Ensifer sp. PDNC004: one gene and its partner. The protein of the gene in region 1 interacts with the protein of each later gene in a pairwise test. Links are inferred from orthologs where the notes say so. Each region holds a gene or a part of one and is shown in the gene's direction. Other genes may lie near its edges.

Evidence for each region.
Region 2: the proteins of sfsA (region 1) and JVX98_RS23515 interact in binary tests that used the Escherichia coli proteins (3 or more experiments, as listed by UniProt). The link is inferred for Ensifer sp. PDNC004 from one-to-one orthologs.

Annotation. Positions count from the first base shown.
Region 1 is NZ_CP070353.1:1,182,106-1,185,403, forward strand. Bases 432-3,298 are described here. They hold sfsA (DNA/RNA nuclease SfsA), read left to right. Parts: upstream 432-1,438; coding sequence 1,439-2,158; downstream 2,159-3,298. Other genes in these bases: phaC (poly(3-hydroxyalkanoate) polymerase subunit PhaC), read left to right, coding at 432-1,417; map (type I methionyl aminopeptidase), read left to right, coding at 2,189-3,028; radC (DNA repair protein RadC), read left to right, coding at 3,025-3,298. Also shown: more of phaC, read left to right, coding at 1-431. UniProt on the Escherichia coli protein: Binds to DNA non-specifically. Could be a regulatory factor involved in maltose metabolism.
Region 2 is NZ_CP070353.1:3,151,972-3,155,402, reverse strand. The notes cover bases 432-3,431. They hold JVX98_RS23515 (glutamate-5-semialdehyde dehydrogenase), read left to right. Parts: upstream 432-1,289; coding sequence 1,290-2,573; downstream 2,574-3,431. Other genes in these bases: rsfS (ribosome silencing factor), read left to right, coding at 3,301-3,431; JVX98_RS23510 (nicotinate-nucleotide adenylyltransferase), read left to right, coding at 2,611-3,198; proB (glutamate 5-kinase), read left to right, coding at 432-1,297. In the rest of the region: GTPase ObgE, read left to right, coding at 1-126; more of proB, read left to right, coding at 128-431. UniProt on the Escherichia coli protein: Catalyzes the NADPH-dependent reduction of L-glutamate 5-phosphate into L-glutamate 5-semialdehyde and phosphate. The product spontaneously undergoes cyclization to form 1-pyrroline-5-carboxylate.

The DNA of each region.
Region 1 (3,298 bases):
CATTCGCCAGGCCTATTTCGTAACGTCGGACTGGGCCGAACGCATGGTCGAGGACGCCGAGGGGCTCGACGACCACACGAAACACAAGGCTGCCTTCTACGTAAGGCAGGTTTCGAGCGCGTTGTCTCCGACGAACTTCGTCACCACCAACCCGCAGCTCTACCGTGAGACCGTTGCCTCGAGCGGCGCCAACCTGGTCAAGGGCATGCAGATGTTTGCCGAGGACATCGCCGCCGGCCGTGGCGACCTCAAGCTCCGGCAGACGGACACCAGCAAGTTTGCGATCGGCGAGAATATCGCGATGACACCGGGCAAAGTCATTGCCCAGAGCGACGTTTGCCAGGTGCTGCAATACGAGGCGACGACGGAGACCGTACTGAAGCGGCCGCTGCTGATCTGCCCGCCCTGGATCAACAAGTTCTACGTGCTCGATCTCAACCCGCAGAAATCCTTCATCAAATGGGCGGTCGACCAGGGGCACACGGTCTTCGTCATCTCCTGGGTGAACCCGGACGAGCGGCACGCGACCAAGGATTGGGAAGCCTACGCCCGCGAAGGCATCGGCTTTGCGCTCGATATCGTCGAGCAGGCGACCGGCGAGCGCGAAGTCAACGCCATCGGTTATTGCGTCGGCGGCACCCTGCTTGCCGCAACGCTGGCATTGCACGCTGCCGAGGGCGACGACCGCATCCGCTCGGCGACACTGTTCACGACGCAGGTCGATTTCACCCATGCCGGAGACCTCAAGGTCTTCGTCGACGAGGACCAGATCAGCCAGATCGAACAGAACATGAGCGTGACCGGCTATCTCGACGGCTCGAAGATGGCGACCGCCTTCAACATGCTGCGCGCTTCGGAGCTGATCTGGCCCTACTTCGTCAACAACTACCTGAAGGGCCAGGAGCCCCTGCCCTTCGACCTGCTTTACTGGAACTCCGATTCGACGCGGATGCCGGCGGCCAATCATTCCTTCTACCTGCGCAACTGCTACCTCGATAACAAGCTTTCGAAGGGCGAGATGGTGCTTGCCGGAAAGCAGGTGTCGCTCGGCGACGTGAAGATCCCGATCTACAATCTCGCGACCAAGGAAGATCACATCGCGCCGCCACGCTCTGTGTTTCTCGGCAGCGCTTCGTTCGGCGGCAAGGTCACCTATGTTCTCTCGGGCTCGGGCCACATAGCCGGCGTCGTCAACCCGCCGGACAAGGGCAAGTATCAGTTCTGGACCGGCGGCGCGCCCAAGGGTGACTTCGACGATTGGTTAAAGGCGGCCAAGGAAACACCGGGATCCTGGTGGCCGCACTGGCACCAATGGATCGAGAAACTCGACAAGCGACGCGTTGCGCCCCGCAAGCCGGGCGGTCCGCTGAACTCGCTTGAGGAAGCGCCGGGCTCCTACGTGCGCGCCCGCGCCTGAACCATTTTTGCAGGACCTGCCTTGATCTTCGATCCCCCGCTGACGACCGCGATCCTCGTGCAGCGCTACAAGCGCTTTCTCTTCGACGCCCTGTTGCCCGATGGCACAGCCATGACCGGATCCTGCCCCAATACCGGTTCGATGCGCGGGCTGACGACGCCCGGTTCGCGCATCTGGATGTCGGAACACGACAGCCCGACGCGGAAATACCGCCATATGCTGGAAATCGTCGAAGCCGACGGAACTATGGTCGGCATAAACACCGGCCTACCCAACCGGCTTGCGGAAGAAGCCATCAGGCTGGGGCTCGTTTCCGACCTGCATACCTATGAGCACAGCGCGCGCGAGCAGAAATACGGGCGCAACTCGCGCATCGACATTCTCCTCAGCGATCCCGAGCGCGGCCGTGCCTATGTCGAAGTCAAGAACGTGCATTTCAGCCGCACGCCCGGTCTTTCCGAATTTCCTGACAGTCCGACAACGCGCGGTGCGAAACATCTCGACGAGCTCGGTGATATGGTCGAGGCTGGTCACCGTGCGGTGATGATCTATCTCGTGCAGCGTGATGACTGTGACCGGTTGAGGATCTGCCGCGAGTTCGATCCCGCCTATGCACACGCGTTCGACCGCGCGATGTCACGTGGTATCGAGGCCTACGCGGTCAAATGTCAGGTTTCGCCAACGCAAATCCGCCCGACCGGATTGATGGCAGTGGACGAAGCGGCCCTCGCTGCTCTATGAAATCCGACTGGAACAACTGAAAGCTTTGGAATGGTGACTTACATCGAGGCAGGGTCTGCGCCCTACAAGAATACCGGCGTTATCCGGCTCTACGGACCGGAAGGTTTCGAGGGCATGCGAAAAGCCTGCCAGGTGACCGCGCGTTGTCTGGACGAGCTCGTCTCGCGGGTGCAGCCGGGCGTCACCACCGACGAGATCGACCGGTTCGTCTTCGAGTTCGGCATGGACAATGGCGCGCTACCGGCGACGCTCAACTATCGCGGCTACACGAAATCGTCGTGTACCTCGATCAATCACGTCGTCTGCCACGGCATACCGAACGACAAGCCGCTGCGCGAAGGCGATATCGTCAACATCGACGTCACCTATGTCGTCGATGGCTGGCACGGCGATTCGAGCCGGATGTATCCGGTCGGCGAGATCAAGCGTGCCGCCGAGCGACTGCTCGACGTCACCCATGAAAGCCTGATGCGCGGCATTGCCGCCGTGCGCCCCGGCGCCCGCACTGGCGCCATCGGCGAAGCGATCCAGGTCTATGCCGAAGCGGAGCGCTGCTCCGTGGTGCGCGATTTCTGCGGCCACGGCGTCGGCAAGCTTTTCCACGATGCGCCGAACATCCTCCACTATGGCCGCGCCAATGAAGGCCCGGAGCTGCGCGAGGGCATGATCTTCACCATCGAGCCGATGATCAATCTCGGCCGCCCGCATGTGAAGGTGCTCTCGGACGGCTGGACCGCGGTCACCCGTGACCGGTCGCTGTCGGCGCAATACGAGCACACGGTCGGCGTCACCGCCGACGGCTGCGAGATCTTCACGCTTTCGCCGGCGGGCCTGTTCAAGCCCGGCGTCAGCACGATCGGCGCCGCATGACGAAACGTCCGATCTCCCCTGACGGCGACTTGGCGCCATCGGCGGACGAGAGGACGTTTTTTCCGCAATTGCAGCTGGACGGGAAACCGGCGACGAAGAAGGCGCCGGAACCCGAGGCCCATTACCACGGTCATCGCAACCGGTTGCGGACGCGCTACCGGGAACAGGGCGACTCGGCGCTTGCAGATTACGAAATCCTGGAATTGCTGCTCTTTCGGCTGATCCCGCGCAAGGATACCAAGCCGATCGCCAAGGCCCTGCTCGCCCGCT
Region 2 (3,431 bases), 2.0 Mb from region 1 along the record:
TGTGGAGAGCAGCCCCTGCTGCTGTCCGCCGCGGTCGGCAAGGGCATGACCGAAGCGCTGCGGGCATTGCGCAGCGTCATCGTCGCCGCCAAGGCCGGTGAAGGCTTCGGCGAGGAGAACCTCTGAGATGACCAAGACCCGCAAGCCGCTTTTGAAGTATCGCCGGGTCGTCATCAAGATCGGGTCGGCATTGCTGGTCGACCGCGCCACCGGGCTGAAGAAAGCCTGGCTCGACGCCATGTGCGCCGACATCGCCGGCCTCAAGGCCAAGGGCGTCGAAGTGCTGGTCGTCTCCTCGGGCGCAATCGCGCTCGGCCGCACCGTGCTCAATGTCCCCTCGGGCGCGCTGAAGCTGGAGGAGAGCCAGGCCGCCGCCGCCGTCGGCCAGATCGCGCTGGCGCGTGCCTGGTCGGAGAGCCTTTCGACCGACGCCATCGTCGCTGGCCAGGTGCTTTTGACGCTGGGTGACACGGAAGAACGCCGCCGGTATTTGAACGCCCGCGCCACCATCAACCAGTTACTGAAGCTCGGCGCCGTGCCGATCATCAACGAGAACGATACGGTCGCCACCACGGAAATCCGCTATGGCGACAACGATCGCCTCGCCGCCCGCGTCGCCACCATGGTCGGCGCCGATTTGCTGGTGCTGCTCTCCGATATCGATGGGCTCTACACGGCCCCGCCGCATCTCGACCCCAACGCCCGTTTCCTCGAAACGATCGCCGAGATCACGCCCGAAATCGAGGCGATGGCCGGCGGTGCGGCATCCGAGCTTTCGCGTGGCGGCATGCGCACCAAGATCGACGCCGGCAAGATCGCCACGACCGCCGGCTGCGCCATGATCATCGCGTCGGGCAAGCCCGATCATCCGCTGGCGGCGATCGAAGACGGTGCCCGCTCGTCCTGGTTCGCCCCATCAGGGTCGCCGGTGACCGCGCGCAAGACCTGGATTGCCGGGCAATTGCTGCCGGCCGGAACGCTCCGCGTCGATGCCGGCGCCGAAGAGGCGCTGCGCTCGGGCAAGAGCCTGCTACCGGCCGGTGTTCGTGACGTGACGGGTAGCTTCAGCCGCGGCGACACGATCGCCATTCTCGGCACCTCCGGCCGCGAGATCGCCCGTGGTCTTGCCGGCTACGATGCCGACGAGGCCCGCCAGATCGCCGGCAAGAAATCGGCCGAGATCGCCGCGATCCTTGGCTATGCCGGCCGCGCCGCCATGGTGCACCGCGACGATATGGTGATGACCGGAAAACGCGCTGAGGCCGAGGGCAGCCGGAAGGATGAAGTCCATGCTTGACGAGGTGAAGAACAGGCAAGACGTCGAAAGCGTCATGCTGGAGATCGGCCGCAACGCCAAGGCCGCCAGCCGACCGCTCGCCATCGCCAGCGCCGAACGCAAGCACGCCGCCCTGATCGCCATGGCCGACGCGGTCGTCGCCCGCACGCACGATATCCTGGCCGCCAATGCGATCGACCTTGAAAACGCCCGCGAAAGCGGCGTCGCCGCCTCTTTCATCGACCGCCTGACACTGAGCGAAAGCCGCATCCGCGACATGGCGAACGGCATTCGTGCAATTGCCGAATTCAAGGATCCGGTCGGCGACGTCATTGCCGAATGGGATCGCCCGAACGGATTGCATATCGAGCGCGTGCGCACGCCGCTCGGCGTCATCGGCGTCATCTATGAAAGCCGGCCCAATGTGACGGCTGACGCCGGCGCGCTCTGCCTCAAGGCCGGCAATGCCGTGATCTTGCGCGGCGGCTCCGACAGCTTTCATTCCTCGGGCGCGATCCACGCCTGCCTGGTCGAGGGGCTGAAGGCTGCCGGTCTGCCCGAACATGCGATCCAGATGGTGCCGGTCGCCGACCGCGCCGCCGTCGGAGCCATGCTTTCGGGTCTTGGCGGCACGATCGACGTCATCGTTCCCCGCGGCGGCAAGAGCCTGGTGGCTCGCGTCCAGAACGAAGCGCGCGTGCCGGTCTTTGCCCATCTCGAAGGGCTCTGCCACATCTATGTCGACGCCTCGGCCGATCTCGCCATGGCGGAAAAAATCGTCGTCAACGCCAAGATGCGCCGCACCGGCATCTGCGGTGCTGCCGAAACGCTGCTGATCGACCGCAACGACGCCGAGCGGCTGGTCAAGCCGTTGCTGAACGCGCTGCTGGCAGCGGGCTGCGAAGTGCGCGTCTCCGACGAACTCGCAGGCATCGTCGACGGGTTGAAGGCGGCCAAGGACGAGGACTGGGCGACGGAATATCTCGACGCCATCATCTCGGTGAAGCTGGTGGACGGCATTTCGGGTGCCATCGAGCACATCTCCACCTGGTCGTCGGCGCATACGGAAGCGGTGATTGCCGAAGACCCGGAGGTCGTCGAGCGCTTCTTCTCGGAAATCGATTCCGCGATCCTCTTGCACAACGCCTCGACCCAGTTTGCCGATGGCGGCGAATTCGGCATGGGCGGCGAGATCGGCATCGCCACAGGCAAGATGCATGCGCGCGGCCCGGTCGGCGTCGAACAGTTGACCTCCTTCAAGTATCGGGTGCGTGGTGCTGGACAGGTCAGGCCCTGAGGTGACGGCGGGCAAGGTCAACGCCCGCTACCTGCGCATGCCCCATGTCGAAGCCGGCATGGTGGTCGGCCTTTTCGGCGGATCCTTCAATCCGCCGCACGAAGGCCATGTGCTTGTTGCCGACACCGCGATCCAGCGGCTCGGGCTCGACCAGCTCTGGTGGATGGTCACACCCGGCAATCCGCTGAAAGACCACAACAATCTCGCGCCGCTTTCCGACCGCATCGCCATGAGCGAGGAGATCGCGCGTAACCCGCGCATCAAGGTGACCGCTTTCGAAAAGGCGCTTGGGCAGAGCTATACCGCCCGCACGCTCGAGATCGTCCAGGCGCGAAACCGCGACATTCGCTTCGTCTGGATCATGGGCGCCGACAACCTGAAAAGTTTCCACCGCTGGCAGAACTGGCAGAAGATCGCCCGCACCTTCCCGATCGCCGTCATCGATCGGCCGGGCTCGACGCTCGCCTATCTCTCCTCGCGCATGGCGAAAACTTTCGACTATGCCCGCATCGACGAGGACGATGCGCGGCGCCTCCCCTTCCACCGCGCGCCCGCCTGGACCTTCATCCATGGACCGCGCTCATCGATGAGCTCGACGGCGCTGCGCGCCGCCGGTGGAGTATGATTTCCTGGGATTCAGTTCTGCTGTCTTGAAACAGCTACGGTTTGATGCCTACATTCATGGACGGTTCGATCTTTGTTCGAATCGAAAGTGCCTGTTCTGTTCATGTGGAAAGGAAAGACCCTGACAACAGCACACGCCAAGGGATATGCGGTTACCGCATTCCCGCGCAGCACGGGATCTAGCGACGAAGCCGCTGTCCGTGCGCTTCAACTGGTCCTCGAGAGCCTAGAGGA